3 regions of the Desulfoluna sp. CYM3A genome follow, and region 1 is predicted to be linked to each of the others. Evidence: riboswitches for the same ligand, from Rfam matches in the RefSeq annotation. Region 1 holds a riboswitch; each other region holds the start of a gene.
The links. Region 1 has a riboswitch for cobalamin ahead of ACOYW1_RS22695 (TonB-dependent receptor). Riboswitches for the same ligand answer to the same signal wherever they lie in the genome.
Positions count from the first base shown of each region.

Region 2: linked by a shared signal. The riboswitch ahead of ACOYW1_RS11370 (TonB-dependent receptor plug domain-containing protein) and the one ahead of ACOYW1_RS22695 (TonB-dependent receptor) in region 1 are both predicted to bind cobalamin.
Region 3: linked by a shared signal. The riboswitch ahead of ACOYW1_RS06225 (helix-turn-helix transcriptional regulator) and the one ahead of ACOYW1_RS22695 (TonB-dependent receptor) in region 1 are both predicted to bind cobalamin.

Region 1 is NZ_CP186556.1:4,473,768-4,481,698, forward strand. It holds gene ACOYW1_RS22660 (hypothetical protein) at 1-187, opposite strand, end outside; gene ACOYW1_RS22665 (hypothetical protein) at 401-559, opposite strand; gene ACOYW1_RS22670 (eCIS core domain-containing protein) at 626-2,065, opposite strand; gene ACOYW1_RS22675 (class I SAM-dependent methyltransferase) at 2,389-2,904, opposite strand; gene ACOYW1_RS22680 (hypothetical protein) at 2,853-3,038, opposite strand; gene ACOYW1_RS22685 (MBL fold metallo-hydrolase) at 3,082-3,879, opposite strand; gene ACOYW1_RS22690 (hypothetical protein) at 4,192-4,479, opposite strand; cobalamin riboswitch at 4,767-4,970, shown strand; gene ACOYW1_RS22695 (TonB-dependent receptor) at 5,238-7,337, shown strand.
Region 2 is NZ_CP186556.1:2,194,902-2,202,832, reverse strand. It holds gene ACOYW1_RS11375 (MotA/TolQ/ExbB proton channel family protein) at 1-528, opposite strand, end outside; gene ACOYW1_RS11370 (TonB-dependent receptor plug domain-containing protein) at 1,136-3,097, opposite strand; cobalamin riboswitch at 3,394-3,599, opposite strand; gene ACOYW1_RS11365 (sirohydrochlorin cobaltochelatase) at 3,807-4,127, opposite strand; partial or broken gene ACOYW1_RS11360 (cobaltochelatase subunit CobN) at 4,225-7,393, opposite strand; gene ACOYW1_RS11355 (cobaltochelatase subunit CobN) at 7,435-7,931, opposite strand, start outside.
Region 3 is NZ_CP186556.1:1,171,116-1,179,046, reverse strand. It holds gene alaS (alanine--tRNA ligase) at 1-432, opposite strand, end outside; gene recA (recombinase RecA) at 677-1,702, opposite strand; gene ACOYW1_RS06240 (glycine zipper 2TM domain-containing protein) at 2,073-2,537, shown strand; gene ACOYW1_RS06235 (hypothetical protein) at 2,646-4,028, opposite strand; gene ACOYW1_RS06230 (DUF2867 domain-containing protein) at 4,332-4,991, shown strand; cobalamin riboswitch at 5,554-5,740, shown strand; gene ACOYW1_RS06225 (helix-turn-helix transcriptional regulator) at 5,966-6,955, shown strand; gene ACOYW1_RS06220 (TonB-dependent receptor) at 7,349-7,931, shown strand, end outside.

The DNA.
Region 1 (7,931 bases):
TTTCCAGCTTATGGATCACAAGGCCCGGGTGCTCGCCGCTTCCCCCGCCCAGGATGAGGTCCGAAGGGGACGCGCTGAAATCATAGCCGCCCCAGTCATCACCCTCGATCTCCTCCAGGGGATGATAGATGGGTAAATAGCCCAGGGACCCGATGTACTCATGATCATACGAATCGATATAGCTCATGCATTCCCCCTTGTGGGTTAATTTGATACGCCCCTCACCCGGATTACGGGTGCACTCGGCTCGTGAAATAGACGGGTTAGCTTTCGGAGCAGCTTTGCTCCTTGAACTCCAAAGGAGCGGCCGGTCCGACAAACCCTTTTGGTTTTGTCGTTTCCTTCCGCCCGAAAACGGCTTTGCACCCCTGGCCGTAATAGACGGTGTATGTCTCCAAATCTATCCAGATATGCCGCCCGTGGCCGCGACTTCGGGGTGTTTTTTGATATAGTCCATCATCACGTCCAGATCCTTCATGTTCTGGTATTGGGGTGGCAGTGCAGCCACGGCAAAGGATGCCCAAACCAGAACAATTCCCGGCAGACTGAGCCATTTCATCAGGCGTCTCCCGTTGTGAAATCGGTTCATAACACTCCTGTCCAAGGGCGCTTGAAGCGCATTACGTTAAAAGGTAAACCCCAGATTTATACCGCCCACATGGGCCTTGGTGGTGGTTCTGTCGCTGATGTTGCGCAGGGCGCTGAATCTGTAAAACGGACTGATCCGGAACCGGCTGATGTCTAGGCCGAGTTGGGCCTGGAAATACCCGCCCACAAGGGTATCCATGCGCCGTTCGCTCCCCTCTTCCGAACGCTGGCCCCCACCTTGGAACCCGCCGGACAGCCGCAGGTGGGTCGGCGCAAGGGGCGTTGTGGGAATGTTGAGCAGGGGCAGCTCCACCCCGAGGCCAAGCCTGCCCAGGAGGGCCTGGTTTCCGATGGAGTATTCGGCCCCGAGCACCAGGGGAAAGGAGATGCCGCTCACCTCAAAGGTGTCGATGCTGTAGCCAAAACCCAGGGTGCGGAACTGGTCCAGGCTGTTCACCTGGAGAAAGACCCGATGCCGCCTGTCCCCCAGCCCCCCTGCGTTCACCGGCCCGGTGGGGGAAAGCACCGTGTCGAATCCCGGGGCCGCCACGTTGGGCTTTCGCATGGGGAGCCCGGCGCTCCTCAGCATGGAGGCCACAACCGAGTTGCAGTTGGGGCCGTCCGGGGCATACGGGATGTTCCACCCGTTGATCTGCCTGGCATGGCTTTTCATGGTCCGGGCCTTGGTGCACGCCTGGTTCCCCTGATAAACCGTCACCGAAGGAGAGCGGGTGTCGTAATCGATGAACCCCGGGCGGTAGGCACCGCAATTGGTCACGATGTTTCCGTACCCCCGGCCCCCGCCTGCCGGGCCGCCCCGGATGGCCCAGGGGATCCCTAACCGGTCGGCGTCGGTGAACACCACATAGAGGTGAAAAAAAGAGATATTGGGCATGGAGATCTCCCCTGCCCGAACATCGATGCTCCCGCGACAGGTCTGGGGGGTGTTCCCGCGAAATTCTGGGCGAGGAGGCGCCTGGACCACCCAGGGGATGTCGGGCCCCTCTTGCTGCTGGGCCACATGGACGAGTTCGTGGGCGAGCAGGTGGCGGCCCGAAGGTGACTCGGGGGCGTATCGCTGCCTTGCAAAGACAATATCATTGCCAAAAGTATATGCCTCGGCATTCAGACGCTCGGCAGACAAGGCGGCCTTGTGGTCGGCGTGGACCCGGACACGGGAAAAATCCCGGCCCAGGGAGGATTCGAAACGCGCCCTGGTTTTTTCGGGCAAGGGTTTTCCGCCGCCATGGGGAATGGGGGTGAGCGCTTCGGTGCCTTTCCCCCGAAAAAGCCAGGGGGTGCCAGGGGCAGGCCGCCCGGTGATGGCCACGGAAGGCTCTGTGCTGCCCTCGCAGGCCTTGCACGCCACCTCGTCGGCGATGCGGTGGGCTTCCCCTTCACACGCGTCGCCGGGGGCACTCACCCTCAGCCCGGCCTGTACGGAAGCATGGGTGCCCTGCCGCGCCAGTCTCTCCACAGAGAATTCCACCACGCACGGGCCCGCTGCAAGGCGATGTTCGGACCGCCGTACAGGGAGGGCCCGGCATGTGGCCGATGTGGCACCCCGGCACCCGTAACCGTTGCCGTACGCTCCTCCGCTGCCCTGGATTTTCCCGCCGACACACGCATGGCACGTCTCCCTTCACCCGAAAGGCACAAGCCTGTTTGTCAGAATTGTCTCAGCCCGCCCTTGGCGTTGAGAGTGCCTCAACGCCACCGTCAGCAAGTATTCCCTTGGAATCTGTATATTTTTCAGTGTGAAGCAAGTCCCAATTGAAAAACGGCACAGAATGCGCGCCCTTACCCCTTGTTCGTTGCAGTCAGCACAAACAAGGCGCTTTGCCTTCCCACATCAGGATGGATGTTCCGAAGCATGTCGCACTCGGAAATGGAAAACCCTTTCAACTCTTCGGTCAGTTCTTCCCGAGAATAAAAATGAAAGAGTTTACCGGTGCCGTCGTCAAAGGTATGTGGCTCGATTTCCGTCCATTCGTGCCTCGGGTAGGATTCGTCCTCCACGTCCAGCACGCTGGCGAAGAGTACCCCGCCCTGTTTCAACACCCTCTTTGCCTTGACGAGTAAGTCTACCCGTTCTTTTAACGTTAAGCAATGAAGGACATTGAGCATCACCACCACGTCAAAGGAGCCGTCGGGCACGTCCTCGGGAATGGAATCGTGCCTCATGAATCGGCATCGTCCGTTCGTCCGCGCGTTGCCCAGGGCCACGGCTTTTTCTACGGCCCGTAACGAGATATCAACCCCTGTTACCCGAAGCCCCTCTTCGGCCATGAGGTAGGCAGTTGCCGACCTGAACATTCGAAGTCCAGCACCGATGTCGCCGGAAAGTCACTTAGAAACTGCTGGAGCATGTGCCAGAGCGGCTCGTAGACAGGGGACGGTTCGGTGCCTTTGTAATCGGTATCCCAGGGGCTGGGGGCTGTTGTTTCCATGATTCTTCCTTACTGTCTTTGCAGGGTAATTAGGTCTGGGCGCTCATGGGGCCAGGGGCTTTTCATCATGGGAAAACCACACGGCCACGTGGGGGTACATCCGATGAAACCCGCGAATCGCATTTGCCGATTCCCGAACGGCCTGCTGCCCTTCTTTCCCGCCATCGGAGTTCATGAACACCCCCTGGGTCATGCCCCAGGCCGAGAGTTCCGCATCCCCCACGACAAGGATGGGGAACGGTTCCGCATTGATCAGGTAGGCAAGATGGTCCGTTGTGTGGCCCGGTGTGGACAGCGCCCAGAAAGAGCCGTCCCCGAACAGGTCCACCGCATGATCAAACGGAGGAATCGCCGGAGCTGGATCGGTATCAATAAGAGAGATATCCCCCTTTCCTTTCAGGTGACTCCCCGTCATCAGGCGGTAGTGCGCCGAATTCTCCTTCTTTCCATAGCATATATTGCACCAGGGAGACAGGGCCGGTATCCCGGCGGTATGGTCCGGGTGCATGTGAGTCAAAAAGAGGTGGGTAGGATGGATATTGTTTTTTCGAAGCTGGGACTCTAAGTCCTCATCTTTTTGCTGGGTGTAGCGGGCCCTGTTGCCCTCGAGAAAATCGATGACAAAGGGCGACAAATTCCCAAAAGGGGGATTTTCGTAAAACGACCTGTCAAACCCGCTGTCGATGAGGATATCGCCCTTCTCCGGGTGATGAAAGTAAAACACCATCACCGCGTGGGAGACGGTCTTCGATGTGTCCACACCCGCCGGGATACTCTCCGCCTGGGTGTAAGGTGCCAGGGGGGAGGTAATCGTCCCTGTGTTCAATGCCCTGAATGCCATGGGCCTTGATGCCTGAAAAACCTCATCCCAGCTGTGATATCTTTTCCCCTATATTGCCTTGCCTGCGTTCATGGCTTCCTCCTGTGTGCCGTTTGGTTGTGTCTTGGTTTCCGGCCCTTTGCCTTGCAAAAGGGCTGTGCCCGCCTTATTTGGAAATCAAGTTCCGTGCCGAACATCACATCCCCCCCGTTTTGAGCAAGTTACGTCCGGCAGCCGCACACAAAGGATCGCATGCGGCGTCACACGGGGTCATATGTGGTCCTATGCCTGCAACGTGACGTATATGGCACCCAGAAAGCATGCTTTGGAAACTCAGGCATAGGAGACAACGTCGTAGTCAATCTGCTGTTCGTCAAACCACCGCTTGATGGCCGTAAACCCCCGGAAGCCACTTTTTAAAATCTCCAGAATGTTGCCGGGGCAGATGGCCTTGTCCGCATAGAGCCAGTACTCGTAATCCCAGTCCCCGAACATGCCGACTGCCGAAGGGCCTGTGTCGCAGCCCTGCACCACCAGCTTGTCTCCCTTGAAAAAAGCCTCGATGGTTGTGCTCTCGCCTTTTTCACCCACGTACCTGTAAACCGTTACCCTCTCATCCATAATCGATTCCTTAATTTCTTTTGCCTTATGGTTCGATGTCCCAGCCCGGGGGCACCCGACCTGAAACCATGCCGAACACCCACGCGCAAGAGTATCTACCGTTCCCCCGCTATTTCCCTATGAAACGGATCACGCCGCAAGAGACGTGGGGTGAAAGGCCCCATGGCTATTCATACCTTTAAAGTCAAAAGTTACGTCACAAGGTACCCAGGGCACAGGAAACCCGACATTAATTTCTTACCGAGAAGGTGCAACTTGTTGTTGACAAAAGCGGAAAATGAGTGATAGCAAACCTCATTCACACAGATGTCCTTAATCGGACTTAATAGGGAAGACGGTGTAAATCCGTCACGGTCCCGCCGCTGTAATCGGGGACGAAAAACGCAGGCACGACACCCCTGGTGCGTGTTCATGTCACTGGCTTTGCCGGGAAGGCGCGTTGAGTAGATCGATCCGGAAGTCAGAAGACCTGTCTGTGATGTGACATACCCATGTTTTTTGCGAGCGACGAAAAACGTGGGAGAGCCCCCTTAGGCGGGGCGACCCGGGGATCAAGTTTGAACGGGTGCAGTCCCTGGCTTTTGTATGGAAGCTGGGGATTTTTTGTATCCGGACCTGCCCATGAGCCACCGGGACCCTTGCCTGCCCCCCGGCATGCACGTTCCGCGGCCATGGATGCCCCTGCCCGGGTATCGTGTTAAAAAAATCCCTGTTGAAGCAATGGAAGCAATTCCACTTGAGATGCAGCAGGTGAGACAGTGAATTACGCAATACGAAGATGTGCAGTCCTGGCCCTGGCCCTTTGCGCCCTGGGCGGTTCAACCGCCTCGGCAGAAACCACGGAAACGCCCTCCATGGAAGGAATCGTCGTCACGGCCACGCGGGTGGCGGAGGACCGGATGGAGGTACCCGTCACCGTTTCTGTGGTCACCCGTGAACAGATCGACCGCATGGGGGCCACCACCCTCGAACAGGCCCTCAAAACCGTTCCCGGCCTCCAGATGGGGATCCAGGGCAACGCCTACCCCCACATTGAGGTCCGGGGCTCCCGGGACACCAAGGACCTGGCCGTTCTCATCAACGGCATCCCCTTCCGCCAGGTCAATGGCTCCGCCGACCTGACCATGATTCCTTTGAACATTGTGGAACGCATCGAGTTTGCCAAAGGCCCCTCCTCCTCCATCTGGGGCCGGGGCGCCGTGGCCGGAACCTTGAACATCATCACCGTCCCGCAGGATACCTCCAAAGCCTCCACCACCCTGGTGGCCCGGGGCGGAAGCTTTGACACCTACGGGGCAGACACCCGGGTGCTCAGGCCCACCGACAAAGGGTATGTGATGGTCAGCGGCGGCGGAACCACCAGCAACGGCTACCAGGACGGTGTCGGAAGAGATGCACAGAACGCCATGGTCACAAGTCACCATGAGTTCTCGGACACCTTTGCCGTGGACGTCCAGGCCCTCTTGTCCAATGTCAACGCGGACAGGGGCTCCACCATCCCCATTGTGGACGGAAAACCCATGGCAGGGGTCACCCGGGAAGAGAACCACGCCATCGACGGCGCGTGCTACGACGGAAGGTATCAGTCCGTCACCATCTCCCCCACCCTCTCCCTCTCCGAGAACGTGAAGATCACCAACGACCTGACCTTCACCCAATTCGACAGCTATGCCACCGGGGGCACCACGGTAACGGCAAGCCAGAGCAACAAGGGCTGGTGGGTCAGCGATTCCGAGCAGACCGCCTTTCACAACGACCTGCGCATGACCCTGGACCACACCGGCGAGACCGTGGACAACACTTTCCTTGTGGGCACCTATGTGGAGATCGCCTCCCAGGACAAGGACGCCCCCGGCTACTCCTGGAGCAGCATGCCCAAATACGGCCCCCCCAACTGGGACACCCCCTTGACCAACGTGGGCAACCCGGCCACGGGCAACCCTACCGGCACCACGGTCAAAAGCGAGTTTGAACAGACCGTCTACAGCGCCTACGCCCAGGACACCCTGGCCATCGGAGACGTCTCCCTCATGGCGGGCATCCGCTACGATCACTTCCACGAAGAGCTCACCACCTCCAATAAAGACGTGGAAGCCGACCAGAGCGACTCGGCCTTCAGCCCCCGTGTGGGCGCCACCTGGAACGCCTTCCGGGTGGGCTCGGTCCAGACGGCCTTCTTTGCCACCTATGCCGAGGGCTTTCGCACCCAGTTTCCCAAGCTCAGCACCAAAAACAACAAAACCCTTCCCCAGATCCTGGACCCGGAAGAGACCAAAAGCTACGAAGCAGGGGTCAAGTTCTCCTCGGGCAACACACTTTTTGCTCAGGTGAGCTGCTTCCGCACCGAGAAAAAAGGACCCCGCTCCTTCCGCACCTCCACCGATGATTTTCTCTTTACCAACACCCGCACCGAGGTGGACGGCGTGGAAGCGGAGATCTCCTGCCGCATCACCGACGCTGTCAGCGCCTGGGGCCACTACGCCTACCACGACGCCCGCTACGAAGAGTTCACCGATACCTCGGGCAACTCCTTTGAAGGCAACCGGGTGCGCATGTCCCCCGAGCACATGGCAGGCATCGGCGCCAACCTGGCCACGGACTTTTTCAACTGGAACGTCTCGGCCAACTACGTGGGCGAACGCAACCTGCGGGACAACACCACCGGCAACCTCCACACCCTGGATGACTACATCACGGTCAACACCGCCGTCACCGTGCCCGTGAAGAACCTCTCCTTCCAGGTGGCTGTCCACAACCTCTTCGACGAGTACTACATCGCCGACGATTTTTCGTCCAAAGACGCCGGCTACCCCGGAGAGCCCCGGAGCGTCACCGTCAGCCTGAGGGCTGATTTTTAAAGCGAGGTGAGCCACAAACTTCGTAGCAACCGGATACGTTCTTTCGTTCCCAGGCTCCGCCTGGGAATGATGCTCGGAGGCTCCGCCACAACGGTTGAAATCGCTTCACACTGGCAAAGCAAAGGTAGGGTGCGCTTGCGCACCACCGAAGAATCGCAACGGTCATGCCCCCTGTTAAGATGCCCGCCAAACTGTATAGACGCGGCAAAAGATGTGGTTTTTCGAATAAATGGTGCGCAAGCACACCCTACAGGATGTCACAAAACGAACTGTAAACGTGACTCTGCCAATCTGTGGTCGATTGGGCTGAATCGTTGCAACGTTTTCCACGGATCACTGGCAAAGCAAAGGTAGGGTGCGCTTGCGCACCACCGAAGAATCGCAACGGTCATGCCCCCTGTTAAGATGCCCGCCAAACTGTATAGACGCGGCAAAAGATGTGGTTTTTCGAATAAATGGTGCGCAAGCACACCCTACAGGATGTCACAAAACGAACTGTAAACGTGACTCTGCCAATCTGTGGTCGATTGGGCTGAATCGTTGCAACGTTTTCCACGGATCACCGTGACCTGACCAATTCCAAGGAGCCGGGCC
Region 2 (7,931 bases), 2.3 Mb from region 1:
TTCATAGGTAATCTCAAGGGAGGTGGCATATTTTTCGATGGCAAGGGCCGAAGCTTCGGCACAGGCGTTGAAGTAGTTGCAGGGAAGCAGGGTCAGAATACTGATGGAAAGACCCGCAGCCGTCGTAATGAGAGCCTGGGCAATCCCCCCTGTCACGGCCTGGGGATCCCCGATACCCTTGGCCCCGAGCATATCGAAGGAGTGGATGATGCCCACCACGGTTCCCAGGATCCCCAGCAAGGGAGCCACAGTGATGATGGTTTCCAACACGCCCATGAAACGCCTCATCTTGCGCAGCTCATCCGATGCCGCCGATTCCATGGCCATGGCCATGGAGTAATCGCGATGCAGGATGCCGTTGATCAGGATACGGATAATGAAGTTGCGGGAGCCCCGTGCAGCCAGGCGGATCTCGTCCCAGAGCCCCTGCTCGGCAAGGTCCAGGACCCGATAGACCAGCTCTCGGTCCTTATCCCGCCTGATGCGGAGCCAGAAGATGGATCGCTCAATGATAAGGGTCAGTGACACAAAAGAACATAAAACCAGCGGAAGCATCAGCAGGCCGCCGCTTTTCAATAAGTGAATCATGTTGCCTGTACCTGTCTCGGAATGAAAACACCAAAGCCTCGCAGAAACAAAATCATTTCAGCAAGGCGCTGTGATAACAAGGGATCAATTGCCATGATCGCTGCGATATATAGCACAGATCATCCGGCAATGCGAGATGATCCCATCAACAAAAAATCTCCGAATCCAGCCGGATATCATGGGAGGGGGGAGGGACGCCGTTGTCCCTCCCCTGCCCCTGATTCCAACCACAGATCAGGAGATACATGATGCTCCGAGTCAACGGGCGGAGCAACACCCCTTTTCCGGCCCTTTCCTTTGCATTCGGTTCAAAAAGAACCGAACCGCCCTCCGCAAGGAGGATCTCCCGCCCTCTTAGCAGCTGCCCAATCATACAGCCAAAGACGGGAAAAACGGGGGCGGCCTGCCCTGATGCGCCGGGCACGGCCTTCAAGGGGTTTTCAAGGGGGCGACGATGCCCCCCTGATTTTCCGCCGGTGTCACAGGTCCGGCGAAAATTGGTGAGCGGGGAAACCGGTCCCAGCCCGGGTCGTGGGGACAACCCGGATTAGTAGGACCAGGTTACCCCGGCAAAAAATCGGCGGCCCGGGATGGGGTATCCCAGAACATAGGCCGCATCTTCATCAAACAGGTTTTTGACTTCACCGCGCAGGGACAGGCTCCCTAACTTGTCCGTGGTCAGCACGCGTTTGGTGATGGTGAAATTGGTCACGGTGACCGAAGGAAGCGTCACATCGGATGTTGACCAGTCTGGGTTGTACTTAACCACATCCTGGCTGCTCAGGTATGAGACGCTGAGATCCGAAGAGAACCCATCCAGATCGGTCAGGGCGATGCCTGCGGAAATGTCGAGATCCGATGTATACTTGAGGTCTTTGTCGGTCTCTGCATCCTCGTATTTGAAAAGATGTGTCAGCGTGGCGTAGGGCCTGAGTTCCCAGCCCCCGAAGATGTCGGAGAATGTGTAGGAAAATTCGCCTTCAACGCCACTGATGGTTGCTTCATCCAGGTTTTTGTAGGTAGTAAATCCATGCTGTTTGTCCGTCACGATTTTATCATCATATTCGGTGGTAAAAACGGTGAGGCCTGTTTTTAAGCTACCACGGGTAATATCCACTCCCGCTTCATAGGTTCGGCTTTTCTCCGGGTTCAAATCCGGGTTGCCGACATAATGAGTCCCGTAAGACGTAAAATCAGCGGCCAGCTGTTCTGCAGAGGGCATGCGAAAGGCGTCGGCAACGGATGCCCTGAGCTTGACCTGCTTGGAGAGGTTGTAGACAACGCCCAGGCTTGGGTTCAGGTCATCATCGGATTTATCGCTGCCTTGATCTCCGGAAATATCTACGGAGTAGTGATCATACCGAGCCCCACCGATGAGAATTAATTTCTGGTCAAGAAGTTTAACCTTTCCCAGGGCAAATCCGGCTGTGTTGTCAAATGCTGTGTTATTCGGTGCACTGGGCTCGTTGGTCACATCATAATCCACCCAATCCACGCCGGTGGTAAGCCCGAATCGCTGACCATCGTATGAAACTTGGGCCTGAGCGCCCTTGCTGTCTGTTTCATGCACACTGGGAATGCCGTCATCCCACCCCGAGGCATTGCTATCTGAAGGGTCATTCCACGTGTCTTTGTCCGTTCCGCCGAAGTATCGAAGCATCCATGCCAGTGACGATGTGCTGTTTTTCCCGTCATAAGTAACGTCGTAGGAGCTGTTTTCCGAATCTTTTGTGTTGTCCAGGTCGTTGGCGTCGATACTGCCGGGGTTGCCGATGTCGTCGCCATCAAAGAGCGTATACGTCAATCCGATGCGGTGTCCGGGAGAAAACTCATACCCTGTGTTCAGGCTGGCACGAAGGATTCCATCATTACCCGTGTTCAAGTATTCCTTGCCGCTGCCTGTTTCGTAATCGCCTTCTTCGGAATGGGATACAGACGCAGAGAAATCGATTTTGCCAGCGGTTCCCGACACGTCAGTTCCAAATTCGTTGTAGTCATAAGATCCGGTCTTTGCGTAAGCTGAAACGGTGGGCTTCCCGGTCCCTTTTTTGGTAATAACGTTTACAACGCCACCCATGGCCGCCGAACCGTACTGAACGGCTGCAGGCCCCTTGATAATTTCCACTCGTTCAACATTTTTTGTGATCAGTTTGGCCGCGTTGCCGGTCCCTGCACGGCGACCATCAATGAGGATAAGCACATTACCCATCAGGTCGTTTCCATGGGTGTCTGTGCTGAACCCACGGATCTTCACAGTCGTCAGAGCTCCGGGATACTCGCGTATTTGAACGCCGCCCTTTTCCACAAGCAGCTCTCCCAAGTTTCTTGCCGAGGAGTTCTCGATTGTTTCCGAGTCAATCACCGTCACAGCCGCCGCCACTTCCGTAATGCTCTCTTTGGCTCGCGACGCGGTCACCACATATTCATCCAGGGCAGCGTCGGTTGCCCAGGCCGGGGAGCTGGCCGCCACCCAGGCGGCGACAGCACCGATCATCAGACTTTTTCTCATTACTTTTCCTTCCACAAGCATCAGACTTCGTTTTGCACCGGAGGCGGCGATCCTCCATGCAGAACGACCACCTGAACCACTGCTGTTTCGAGTTGCGGGGGGCTTCCATTCAAGGGGGCTGGGTATAAGGAGAGAAGAGAGACACCTCGGGCGTTTCGCCCAAACAAAAAAAGCCCCATGCAGCCTACAATAAAAAGGGGGCATGGGGCCGTTTTTCCCATGTCGTCTGATCAGGTCTCCAGTTCCTACCGCGAGAACGAAACCCCTCACCTGATTGTACTTTACAAAAAGCATAAGCAGGTGAATTCACCCTGGCAGGTCTTCTGACTTCCGGATCGTCCGAACCCTCGCGCCTTCCCGCTCAGATCATGAGCAGTGGCGTATATACGAAGTTCGTCCCCGGTTACAGCGGCGGGCCCGTCCCCGATTCTCACGGGGTTCCCTTTTAAGCAGCATCTCTTTTGTTAAAAAAGAAGCGTGCACCAGAGATCAATTTGTATGTTTATCTACACAAGATATTCGACGTGTGTCAAACACTTTCTTATCTTTTTTGTCACCCCCTCTGTGCGTGAACAAGGGGCGCCGTTTTTTCCTTTTGCTCATGCCTGCAGTTAAGAGTGTAACGGTTTTATGTTACAGTAAAAATAAAAATGCATAACAATAAAAAAACAGATCCTGCGGCTTGACTCACCACGTCAATAGAAAGGCCTCACACCGTTTCCGCTTCAAGGACCATGTCCATAGCCTCTTCCAGGTGCCGGACAAAGAGCCGCACAATCTCCGGCATGTACCCGATACCCCGCTCGATGAAGGTGGCTTCAATGCCTTCTGTTGCAAAGAGGTTTTTCCAGGAGTCTTCATCGTCGCCAGCCAGGTCTTCCAGGTAATGCACCCCGGCCACCAGCATCAGCGGAACGATCTTCACCCGTATAAAACTGTCTGCTTTAACAGTATTTACGATATCCGCAGCCTCGGGAAAGCCCTCCACCACCCCCGTAAAGGCACTGGGGCCGTAGGTGCTTTTCAGCATCGCGTCCAGGCCGGGTGATCGGTGCCGTGGCCGATAAACAGGGTGGCTTCGTGTTGGAGGCGGTTTGCGGTTGCATGGTTTCCAGGAAATATCCGGGTTATGCATTGGCTTTGGTCATGCCCCATGCAAACAACCCGATAAAGCCCAGGAGAAAAATTGCCGCATACCACATCACCCCGGATGAGGAGAGTTTTGTGGTCTCTTCCCTGGTCTCGATTTTTTCCATCTTGTACCCCTGGACCTTTCGGTCGCCGCTGCCGGTTTCTGTCACCTCAAGGGTTTCGGCTTCTGACGGAGTTGCAGGATCGGATACCTGAGAGGCGTCGGCTTTTTCAACGGGCGCATTTGCATGGGGCTTTGCGGCCGCCAGGACCTTGTCGTGGACCGCTTTTTGTTTGGCTCGCTGATTTTCAAGGGTCGTTCCCACGGCCTCTTCCATGGCCAGGGTGAATTTTTCCACCATCTCCGGGGAGAGCATGCCGGGCATGGAGATAAGGGTCACCACCATCTGATTCAATAAGGGGTTGTTGCAGGTGTGGTCGCAGCAGGCCACGCCCTTTTCAATGACGCCCACGGCGTATTCTTTGGCCAGGTTCTTCGTCACGGATTCGTCCGGGGCCCAGTACCCTTTCCTCACGGACTCAAGCATGCGGGCCGTAAGGGATTGATAGGCCCAGGGGTTGGCCTTGTTGAAAAACGTTTTCAGGTCCAGGCCCAGGCTGTCATTCACATAGACGTCGTAGGTCTGCTGCCAGGAGGTCTCTTTGACGGCATGGGGAACCGTTACCTGCCAGCCCCACATATACTCCACAAAATGGGCCATCTCACGTGCCCCGGCGTAATCCTCTTTTTTCATGGCCGCAATCCATTTGGGATTGATGTAGCGACTCCTGAGCTCCCGGCCGATGGTTTTGTCGATGCCCTCCACGGTGACGGCGTCCGGGCGATCCTGGCGGGTCATCACAACGTCGGGGCGGGTGCCCGTCTCTTTTTCCACGGCAAGGGAGAGGCCACCCAGGTACTGAAAGACATCGTCGTTGTCCATGGTGCCGTACAGGGCAGACGAGCTGCTGTGGACCGTTGCAGAAACGTTTTTAAGGTTCTTCGTCAAGAACCCCAGCCTCCTCGCCCCAGAGGTCCTGGCCGAAAGCAAACCCCATGCGTCGCTTCCACACATCGGCGATCTCCTGATCGGACTCCCAGAATCCGCTCATGCCCGTCATTTCCGACACACCGTTACCGTAGCTCCCGGGTTTGCCCGTAAAAATGCGGACCCGGGAAAGGGTCTCGGCCCGTTCAGGGGAAATGCCCTGCTCTTCCAGCGCACTTCGGGTCCGTGCGCTATGCTTTGCCAGGAAATTCTCCACATCGTTGGCTGCGATGGCCTGCTGAACGGCCTTGTCCAGAAGCGTCATCTTTTCGGGAAACAGATCCCGGTAGAGCCCTGAAGGGTTGATAAGCACGTCAATGCGCGGTCGCCCCAGCATGGCACCGGGCACCACCCGCGTCCCGGAAACGCGCCCGGAGGCGTCCCACACCGGCTCCACACCCATGAGCCACAAAACAGTGCCCTCGTTGATGCCCTCGTTTCGAAGGGTCTCCGTGGCCCAGAGAACCACGGCCACCTTTTCCGGGTACTCCCCTTTTTCACGGAGTTGCCGCTGAAGAATCTCTTCGCCGGCTTTGGCCCCAAGCTTCCAGGCCTCCCTGGTGGGAATCTTACAGGACGAAATACCGTAGAAATTTTTGCCCGTAGGAACCGACAAAGGGTTTCGAATGGGGTCGTTCCCCTCCCCCGCCGGAACAAACCGGCCGGACAGGGCCCGCACCGTGCGTTCCAGCTCCAGATTACCGGAGTTCCGGATCCCCCGGGCCATGGCCTTGGTATCCAGGCCGGGCCGGAGTTCCGCCGCCAGCGCGGAAAAATCCTCGGCCTCCTGGTCCGACGGCGAGATACCGAAAGTATGGAGTCCATGGGGCATGAGGGTCTCTTTCAGCTCCAGGATGGCGTGCTCCAGGGTCTCAATCTCCTCCTCGTCGTAGCTGGAAAGGGAGAGCTCTCCGTGGAACCCGGTCTTGACGGAGAGGGCCCTGATCTCCTCTAAAATGGCAGGCACGGTGGCGCTGCCCACGGCCTGCCCCCGGGTGAGCCGGTTGATGAGCTCATACAAGGTGGCGTAATCGCTGTGGAGGCCAGCTTTCTGAAACAGGGGCGTCATGTGATCGATGATTACCCCGCGGCCACGCCGCTTGGCCTGAATCCCTTCGCCCACGTCATCGACAATGTAGGGATAGACATTGGGAAGGTCCCCCACCATCACCTCCGGCGGGCAGGACGGGGAGAGCCCGGCCTGCTTTCCCGGAAGCCATTCGTAGGTGGCGTGGGTGCCCAGGTGGATCATGGCGTCGGCTTTAAATCCGTTCTGGATCCAGAGATAGGCAGCAATGTACTGGTGATGGGGCCAGACGCTGGGGTCGTGGTAGAGCTTCATGGGGTCGTCCCCCCAGCCCCTGGAGGGCTCGGGCATCATCACCAGATTCCCGCTCATCACCACCGGAAGGATGAACTGCCCGTCTTTGACCATGATGGTGGAAGACTCCGGAGGGCCCCATTGCTTAATCACCGCGTCCTGAAAGGCCTTGGGAAGCGTTCGAAACCAGCCCGTGTAGGTGGCCACCGGAATCCGCACCACCTTTCCGGCTGCCAGCAGTTTATCCAGCTCTCCGGGGGCCCAGGAGCCGATGTTGCGGCCGGTGCGCAGAATCATCTCCTTGATGGCGGCCTCGGAAAGATCTGCGTCAGCCCCCATCCGGTACCCCTCCTGCCGGAAACGGGCGATGAGAGTTTCGATGGATCGGAAAACGTTCAGATAACTGGCCCCGATGTTCTGTTTCCCCTGGCTGTGGTTGTAGTAGAGAAGGGCCAGCTTTTTTTCAGCGTTGGGCTTTCGCTGCAGGGCGATCCACCGCTTGAGGCGGGGCATGAGCCGATCCATGTTCTCCTCGATGGGCACGGTTGCAAACAGAGGTTTTCCTTTTTTCGGCCCCTGGACTTTCACCTTGCCTTCCAGGGGCGTCGGCTCGATAAGGCCCGAAATCTCGGGGTTTCCCACCGCCCACATCAGATCGGTCACAGGGATTCCCACAGGGTCCTTTCGCCATGCGTTGATTTTTGTGGAGTAAAGTGTGACGGCATTGATCACGGGCACATCCAGATCCCGCAACCCGTTTTTGGTGGGCTCGGAAAGGGCCGAGTAGAACTTCATGGAAAAGGCAAGGACAAGGTCTCATGTGGTCCTTTTGGTGATTATTCGTCCAGGAGAAACCGGTCAAAGAGAACCTTCTCCCGCCCGAAACAGGGCAACACGTTAAAGCCCTCCTTTTCCAGGCGCTTTATAATGGCTGCTGCCGAGCCGTGGGCTCCCCGCAGGACAGACGGGGTGTAAAAGGTGACCCCGATCCAGGGTGCGCCGGAAACCGGGTGGTACCAGTTGCGGTACGCCTCCCAGGAACCGAAGAGCTCCGGTGCATCGGGGTGGTAGATGCCGCTTTCAATGCGCACCGGCTCACCTGCGCACCCCTCGGGACGATCCAGGGCCACAGCCACGGCGCACCGGACCATGGAGGCAACATTGGCCTCGGTGAGCACCGAATACCACCCCCGGATCTTGTCATCAAAGCGGTACCCTTTTTTCTTGAGCCCCTCGGTGTCCCGGGAGCCCCGCAGGGCAAACACACTCTTTTCTGAAAAGTCCACATGGGTGTCCAGGTAGGCGGGAAGCTCCCGGTGCATCACATCCACCA
Region 3 (7,931 bases), 3.1 Mb from region 1:
GCCGATCTTCTTGTTCCAGATTTCAAAGGCTTCGTCGTCATCCAGGTAGATGGAGACCCAGAGCTTGTCCACGGGAAGCTTGTACCCGTTGGTGAGAAGGTCCCAGGCAAAGGTGATGGCCTGCTCCTTGAAATAGTCGCCGAAGGAGAAGTTGCCGAGCATCTCGAAAAAGGTGTGGTGGCGAGCCGTGTACCCGACGTTTTCCAGGTCGTTGTGCTTGCCCCCGGCGCGAACGCACTTCTGGCTCGTCACGGCCGTTGTGTAGTCCCTCTTCTCTTCGCCGATGAAGGTACGCTTGAACTGCACCATGCCCGCGTTGGTAAAAAGGAGAGTGGGGTCATCCGACGGCACAAGAGACGAGCTCCTGACGTTCCGGTGGTTGTGCTTCTTAAAGTAGTCGATAAAGAGTTTTCGCGCTTCGCTGCCTTTCATCACCTTGCTCCATGGCAGGGCCCTTGGCCCCGGGTTGGACCGTTACGGTCCCTTGTGGTAAATGGTCAAAATCGACGTTCTCGAAAATAGGGTTCCCTGGGATCGACCCGCCTGGGAGGGTCGCCGGGCTTTTTCGAGGCCACCAAAAATAATATACACAAATAAACAGCAAAAGGGCCTGCGCCTGATCAGGCGCAGCGCCCTTTTTTCAGTTTATCAAATGATTCCTTGCAGAACCACCCTATTATGCGTCCGCCGCCTCGTCCGCGGGGGCTTCGGCAATGCCCAGGGCTTCTTTGACCTTGCCCAGAACTTCGTCGTACAGCTCGGTGTTTTCGGCAAAGAACTTCTTGGCGTTTTCACGGCCCTGGCCCACGCGCTCTCCGTTGTAGGAGTACCACGCGCCGCTCTTTTCCACGATACCGGCTTCCACACCGATGTCGATGAGCTCTCCGGTCTTGGAGATGCCTTCGCCGTACATGAGGTCGAACTCCGCCTCTTTGAAGGGAGGCGCCATCTTGTTCTTCACCACCTTCACGCGGGTACGGTTACCCATGACCTCGGTGCCGTCTTTGATGGCGGACGAACGACGGATCTCCATGCGCACGGATGAGTAGAACTTCAGGGCGTTGCCGCCGGTGGTGGTTTCGGGGTTGCCGAAGACCACGCCGATCTTCATACGGATCTGGTTGATGAAGATCACGGTGGTGTTGGTGCGACCGATGGTGGCGGTGAGCTTACGAAGGGCCTGGCTCATGAGGCGGGCCTGGAGGCCCATGTGGGCATCGCCCATCTCCCCTTCGATCTCGGCGCGGGGCACCAGGGCCGCCACGGAGTCCACCACGAGCACATCAACAGCGCCGCTTCGGACCAGCATGTCGGCGATCTCAAGGGCCTGCTCACCGGTGTCGGGCTGGGACACGAGCAGGTCGTCGCAGTTGACCCCCAGCTTCTGGGCGTACACAACATCCAGGGCGTGCTCGGCATCGATGAAAGCTGCAATGCCCCCGCGTTTCTGGGACTCAGCCACAATATGAAGGGTCAGGGTGGTTTTCCCGGATGATTCGGGGCCGTAGATCTCAATGACGCGACCCTTGGGCACACCACCTACTCCCAGGGCCTTGTCCAGGGCGATGGAACCGGTGGGAATAACGGGCACTGACGCCACTTCCCGGTTCCCAAGCTTCATGATGGCCCCTTTACCGAACTGGCGTTCAATCTGACCCATGGCCGTTTCAACGGCCTTATCCCTGTCAAAGGACGTGCCCATGCGCTCCTCCTTGGTCCTCTTTTCGGTCCGCTGCAGACAACCGAAAGTCTAAGGTATAATATCTATCTTGATTTACTGATTTTTTTACATAATTGAGACGAAAAGACATTTTTCGAATTTCTATCGATATATCACTCTTTGATCCATTATGCGAGCCCTGAAATAAACCGCCACCCCCTCCCGATTCCAGGGCTCCGCCCCCCGGCCCTGAGATTTGGTATTGATAAATCAGAACCCTTACTATAAACTTACGAAATCAATACCTTTTACACCTAAAATCTAACCCAGGGCATTGCCATGCCATCCTTGCCCGCCGACCTCATCACCCCCTGCCTGTTCACCACAAATAAAACCAAGGAGACCCTCCAAAATGAACACAAAAATCGCAGCCTATGCCGTGGCTATTTTTGTTTCAACCGCACTTCTGGGGTGCCAGCCCGGCAGCCAGGGAAGCAAAACCTACAAACCCGGCCAGGCCCAGCAGGCCATGTCCGTTTATTATGGCACAGTCCTCAATGTGGCCGATGTGCAGATCCAGCATGAAGAAAGCGGCGCAGGAGCCGTGGGAGGTGCCGTGGTAGGCGGGATTGTGGGCTCCACCATCGGCGGAGGCAGCGGCAGCACCCTGGCCACCACCGCCGGAGCCCTGGGCGGAGCTGCCGCGGGAAGCGCAGCCGAGCGCTCACGGGCCATGCGCCCCGGGGTTGAGATCGAGCTGGAACTCGACGACGGACGCATCATGGTGGTTGTCCAGGAGAAAGACGACGAATACGTCGTGGGGGACAGGGTCCGTCTCATCGAAAGCGGGGACGGCACGATGCGGGTCCGACAGTAACGTCAACGGCAAGCCTTGGATACCGCCAGAAACATCAAGGGCCCTGCAGCATAAACTGCAGGGCCCTTTTGCGCTCTCAAACAAAAACAGGAAGGGACACCGCCTCCGTCAAAAAACACTGGGCACCCAGCCAAAAAGCCCCGAAACAGCCCCCACATAACGAGCAACAACAACACTGTGCGCAGGTACATTGAAAACAAGGCCGAGAATCCCTGAAAAATAAAGATGCATCACCACGCCTTCAGGCGCATACCGGATGCCTTGCCTCCAAAAACGGACCGGCACCACAACACCGGCAAAAACAAGCCCCCAGAACAGCGCCGTTTCACAAACCGACACCACAGGAACAGCCATCAACACCCGGGTCATATCCACCATGCCCCGAATATCAAAAAACAGATATATTGCGCCGTACATACACTGGGACATGACATACGCCAGGAGCCCCACCTCAACAGCGTAAGATATAGTGGTACGTACAAGACCCGCAGCGCTCAACAGCAGCACCCCCACCGCCCCTGCGGAAGCCACCACAGCGCCCCAGAACACCACCCAGCCAGCGAACTCTGCCCATGTCACCGACGCAAAGACCAAAGCCTTACCGAAAAAAAAGGCTCCAACACCAACGCCTCCCATGGAGACAACATACAGCACCGGGACCATAACCAAGATCAAGGCGTTCAAAGGGTTCAGGACATAGCCTCTTGAATCCTCGGAGCCCGCATAATACGCGAAAGTCACCCACACGCTGCATGCCAGGGGCCTGAAGAACCCTGCGTAGAGAACCCCGGCAATCAGAAGCCACAGAACAGCCGCCCTTCCCCCTGAAGCGGTACCTCTCAACACCTCGTCGCCCAGGCTCATAATGTCCGGGTGCTTGAGCACATAATAAGCGGCACCAAGGGAGGCCGCACCCGAGGCCCCAAAAAGGAAGCGTCCCACCAGACTCTTCCCTGCCCCAAACATGGCCTCGGCCCTGTCCAGGCGAGCCTCGCCGAACCGCGCAGCAAACCCCGCAATAAAGATTCCATACATAAACACACGCGGGCCCCTGACCGAATAGTGAAAAAGGCTCAGCAGATAACCACTGGCGGCATACGCCACGCCCCCCACCAGAAAAAGCGACAGAAACCCAAGGCCCGGCGGCACGGGTCCATGGCCGCTCTTAGTTGAAACGTCACCACCATCCCCCGCCATGCCCCTTTCCTCACATCGGGACGCGCCCCCCAGACCAGTGCCGAGCAGCACCATGATCTTGTAGATGATGCCCATGACGACATCTATTGCCGACCAAAAAGGCACACAGGAAAGGTGCCCATGTCGTATCTTCCTCAGCGTATCCACCGTGTATCCCCTCATCCAATAAATAACCGACGGTTCTTGCTCACCACTACGGCGATAATCAGTTGTTACGGAACATCCGGGCTTAACGCCTTTGCAAGTTGTTGACAAATGCCCTTCAACACCCGGATGACGAGGACCATGGGGCACTCGGCTCGCCCGAAGGGTGAGAAAATCGAGCAGGAAACCGTGAATTACATTTTATACCTTTGAAATATCTAATCTTTCGTTACAACAACGACTTGGAATAACTCTCTATTATTAGAGATGGTCCGTTTTCTCATGAAATACCCGGGCTAAATTTCAATGGGACTATTCCACAGTTCTGTGCTTAATTGAGAGGGTCCCTCTCAACCAGCAGCGTTAGCTGAAAATAAAACATGCTGCTATGTGATTTGGTAACAAGAAGGGTCCATCATTTTTGGGAATAACGAGTCTTACAGAGGAGTAATCATGGATTTTACTGCCGCAGCCTCAACGCATACCAAATTCAACTGGAGGGTCCGTTCCCTGGCTTCCGATTTCATACTCGAGGATACTTGGGAGTTTCCATATGAATTCAGCGCAAAGGACGGGGTCGATTTACATTTGTTCCAGAAATCCGCCATTGAGCCCATGATGAAGGACATTTACGATGTCTCCTTAGCGGGAATGCTCTTCAGGGTACGAAAGGTTGTAGGCGCGTTATTTCGTATCGATAACAACTTGAACAATCACCCCATTCCGGGCTGCAGAGAAAAGAGCCTTCGGGATCGTTTGCAGGAGAGGGACCTTGAAAAAAACACTCCGCAGCGCGCGATGGACATCTCAACGCGCGACTATATGGACTTCAGGCCAGTGTATACCTTCGAGGACGAAACGCTCCATGAGCTCTCCAATTCCACCGAGCATGCGTTGATGCACTATGCCTGGTCTCCTTCGGGAGAAGGAAAGTGGAAGGTCCGCCTTGCAGTGTACATCAAGTACAGGAGCAGTTTCAGCGCGCTTTACATGAGATGTATCCGACCATTCCGCCACTACGTGGTCTACCCCCACATTTTCAGAAAGTGCATGGAACACTGGGAAGCACGATCCAATATGAAGGAGTCGCGTCTTGATGACCAGAAGGGTTAAAGCTTCGTTTTGCCCATCCTGATTGTATAAAACGTTGTCAGGTCGCGATGGTTATGGGGAAAGGGGTAACGACATGATCGTTGCTTACCCCGCCCTAAAAGGTATGCGAATCCGCCGCTTCGCATACGGCTTTCCGATGCCGAAAAAGACATAACCCACCTTGCTCCACCAGCTCCCTTCCATATCAACGACATCTCAGATAAGCCATTACCGGCCATGGCCTATGCAGGCGACCCTCAACACCACATGCCAATACAAACCTTCACCGAACCAGAACCTTTTCCGTTTGACATCCATAAACCCCTCATGTAATGACAATTCAATAAATCCAGAATAATTGTTGGCAAAGGATATGATGCCGATTGCCTTTTTTATGTGCAGTTCATGATCAGCCGATGGGATATCCCCTCTTCGACAATGTATTCTGGCAGACATACAGGGGCCCAAGCAGAAAAAAACACATTCCCTGGGAATGCCGTGATGAAGTAACCCGAACACCGTGGGCAACACGCTGGTGACTCACCACGCAGCCTGAGGGTTTCATTTGGTTTCTTCGATATTTGCTTCGGCCCTGACTTCAGGTACTGAATAAAATCAGTATAACAAGGAATCCTGTGAAAATCAGGAACGGGCCCGCCGCTGTAACCGGGGACGAACGCTGCACACAGCCACTGCCACACTGTGACGGGAAGGCGCAGCCAGTAGGATGATCCGGGAGTCAGAAGACTTACCTGAATGGAGATGTGTTATCACTTTATGGCACCAAAGTGATGACGTTGTTGTGGTATGAAAAACGGTAACCCACACAGGAGAGATCCTGTGTGGGTTTTTTATTGCCTGAGCACATACCGGAGGTATCGGCACCCGCCAGGCAATAAAGCACGTCACACGATGTTTTGATATCACTCCTTTGCCGCCATTCAGACACCATGCGGGCTACGTTTTAAACAAACCGTGTGTAAAGGGTGTGCTGTATGGACTCCGAATTAAGGCATCAACGTTCCGACGACATCGTTTCAGATCATATGGACCTTGAACTGAGGCGGCCCGAAAACGGTGAGCAGGGATGGACCAAAGAAATCCCCCTAAGGCCCGGGCTCTCCTTGATTCTTACCAAGGCAACCTATGCCGAAGGCGTGACCTCCCGTTTCGAAATGGAGCGGTCCCCACTGCTCTTTTGCTTTGTACTCTCAGGAAGCGGCCGATCCATAGTCAACCTGGGGAAACCCAAGCCGACAATCATCCAGGCAGAGACAGGCACATGCACCGTATCCTGTTTTCCAAATTCCCAAGGGTACAGCCAATTTCCCCCTGAAAAACCCGTTCACATGCTCCACATCCAGGTCGACCCGGTCGTGTTGGGCATGTTCTCCCGGGGGGATATGGAGCAAGCCCCCGCCGATCTCCGGGCTGTTATGGAGGGGTGCCCCAAGACCCACTACCACTATGCGGGCTCCATGCCCCCTGCCATGCAAACCGCCCTTCACCAGCTTCTCAATTGCCCGTATCAGGGCCTGATCAAACGAGTCTTCCTCGAAAGCAAGGCCCTTGAGTTGATATCGCTTCAACTTGAACAGGCTGCCATTGCCAGACACAGCATAAAAAAAACCGCTCCGCTTCGCCCTTCCGATATAGACCGTGTCCATGAGGCCATGGGCATTATCGTCGAGAATATGCAGACCCCGCCATCACTGCTGGAGCTTGCCAGTCGAGTCGGGCTGAATGATTTCAAGCTCAAGCACGGGTTCAGGCAGGTCTGTGGGCAAACGGCCTTCGGCTATTTACATGAGCATCGGATGGAGAGAGCCCGCCAGCTTCTGGAAGAGGGCAACATGAATATCAAGGAGATATCGTATCAGGTTGGCTATATGGACGCGGGGCGATTCTCCGATGCCTTTAAAACCAAATTCGGCATCAGGCCGAGCATTTACCGAAACAACACGTGCTTCAGCGCCATGCCTTAAGCCCCCTTCTTTCCCGGAAGCCTGAGCCCCCTTTGCTTTGGGCCCACGCACGGCTGAAGTAAAAATCAGGCAACAGCACACCGAGGAAGACTGCCTCCTTTAAAGCCGATTCCGTCCAAAAATCCATCCAGGTCATGCAAGAATCCGTTTCGGTCATACCACCCCCATTTCACCCCATGAACAGCGGCGCTATATTGCGGCAATACCATTACATGATGGCTTTATTTTTATCGTTTTTCACCCTTCAAAGGAGCCGGGTGCCCACCCTGATGATCCGTCATCAGCGCCTTGTGGCAACGAGGCTGCAAGGGCAACTCAGATGCGCTGAACTGCGGTTTGCCCCTTAAGTTCAGGCCCATCACTCGTAACAGATTCAGCTTTAAGGAACAGGTCATGAATAGAAACAGAGATCGATTTCCAAAGGGTTTTATGGCGTCGCTGCTCGTTGTACTGGTGGCTCTATCCCCATTATCAGCGTCTTTGGCGATGGCACAGGAGCAGAAAGCAGAACCGTCACCTTTTCGGCTTGAGCCCGTAACGGTTACGGCCCAAAAAGTGGAAGAGCATGTTCAGGATGTCCCCATGAGTCTGTCCGTCTTCACCGGCACCGACATTGAGGACTCCGGCAGCAAGGACATGAGTGATCTTGTTCGCTATGTCCCCAACCTGTTCATGAACGAATCCTCGGCGGAGAATCTATTGGTTTTAAGGGGTGTCTCCTCCTTTACAACCTCCATTTACTCTCCCACCGGGTTTTATGTGGACGGGGTCAATTTCCCGCTGCACTACATGTACAACACCGAACTGCTCGACCTTGAAAGGGCTGAGGTTTTGCGGGGCCCCCAAGGGACCCTGTACGGTCGCAACAGTGAATCCGGCGTCATCAACCTTGTGACCAGGCAGCCGGACAATGAGTTCAAGGGAAAGCTTTTCACCGAATACAGCAGCTACGACTCCTGGCGGGCCGGGATGAACG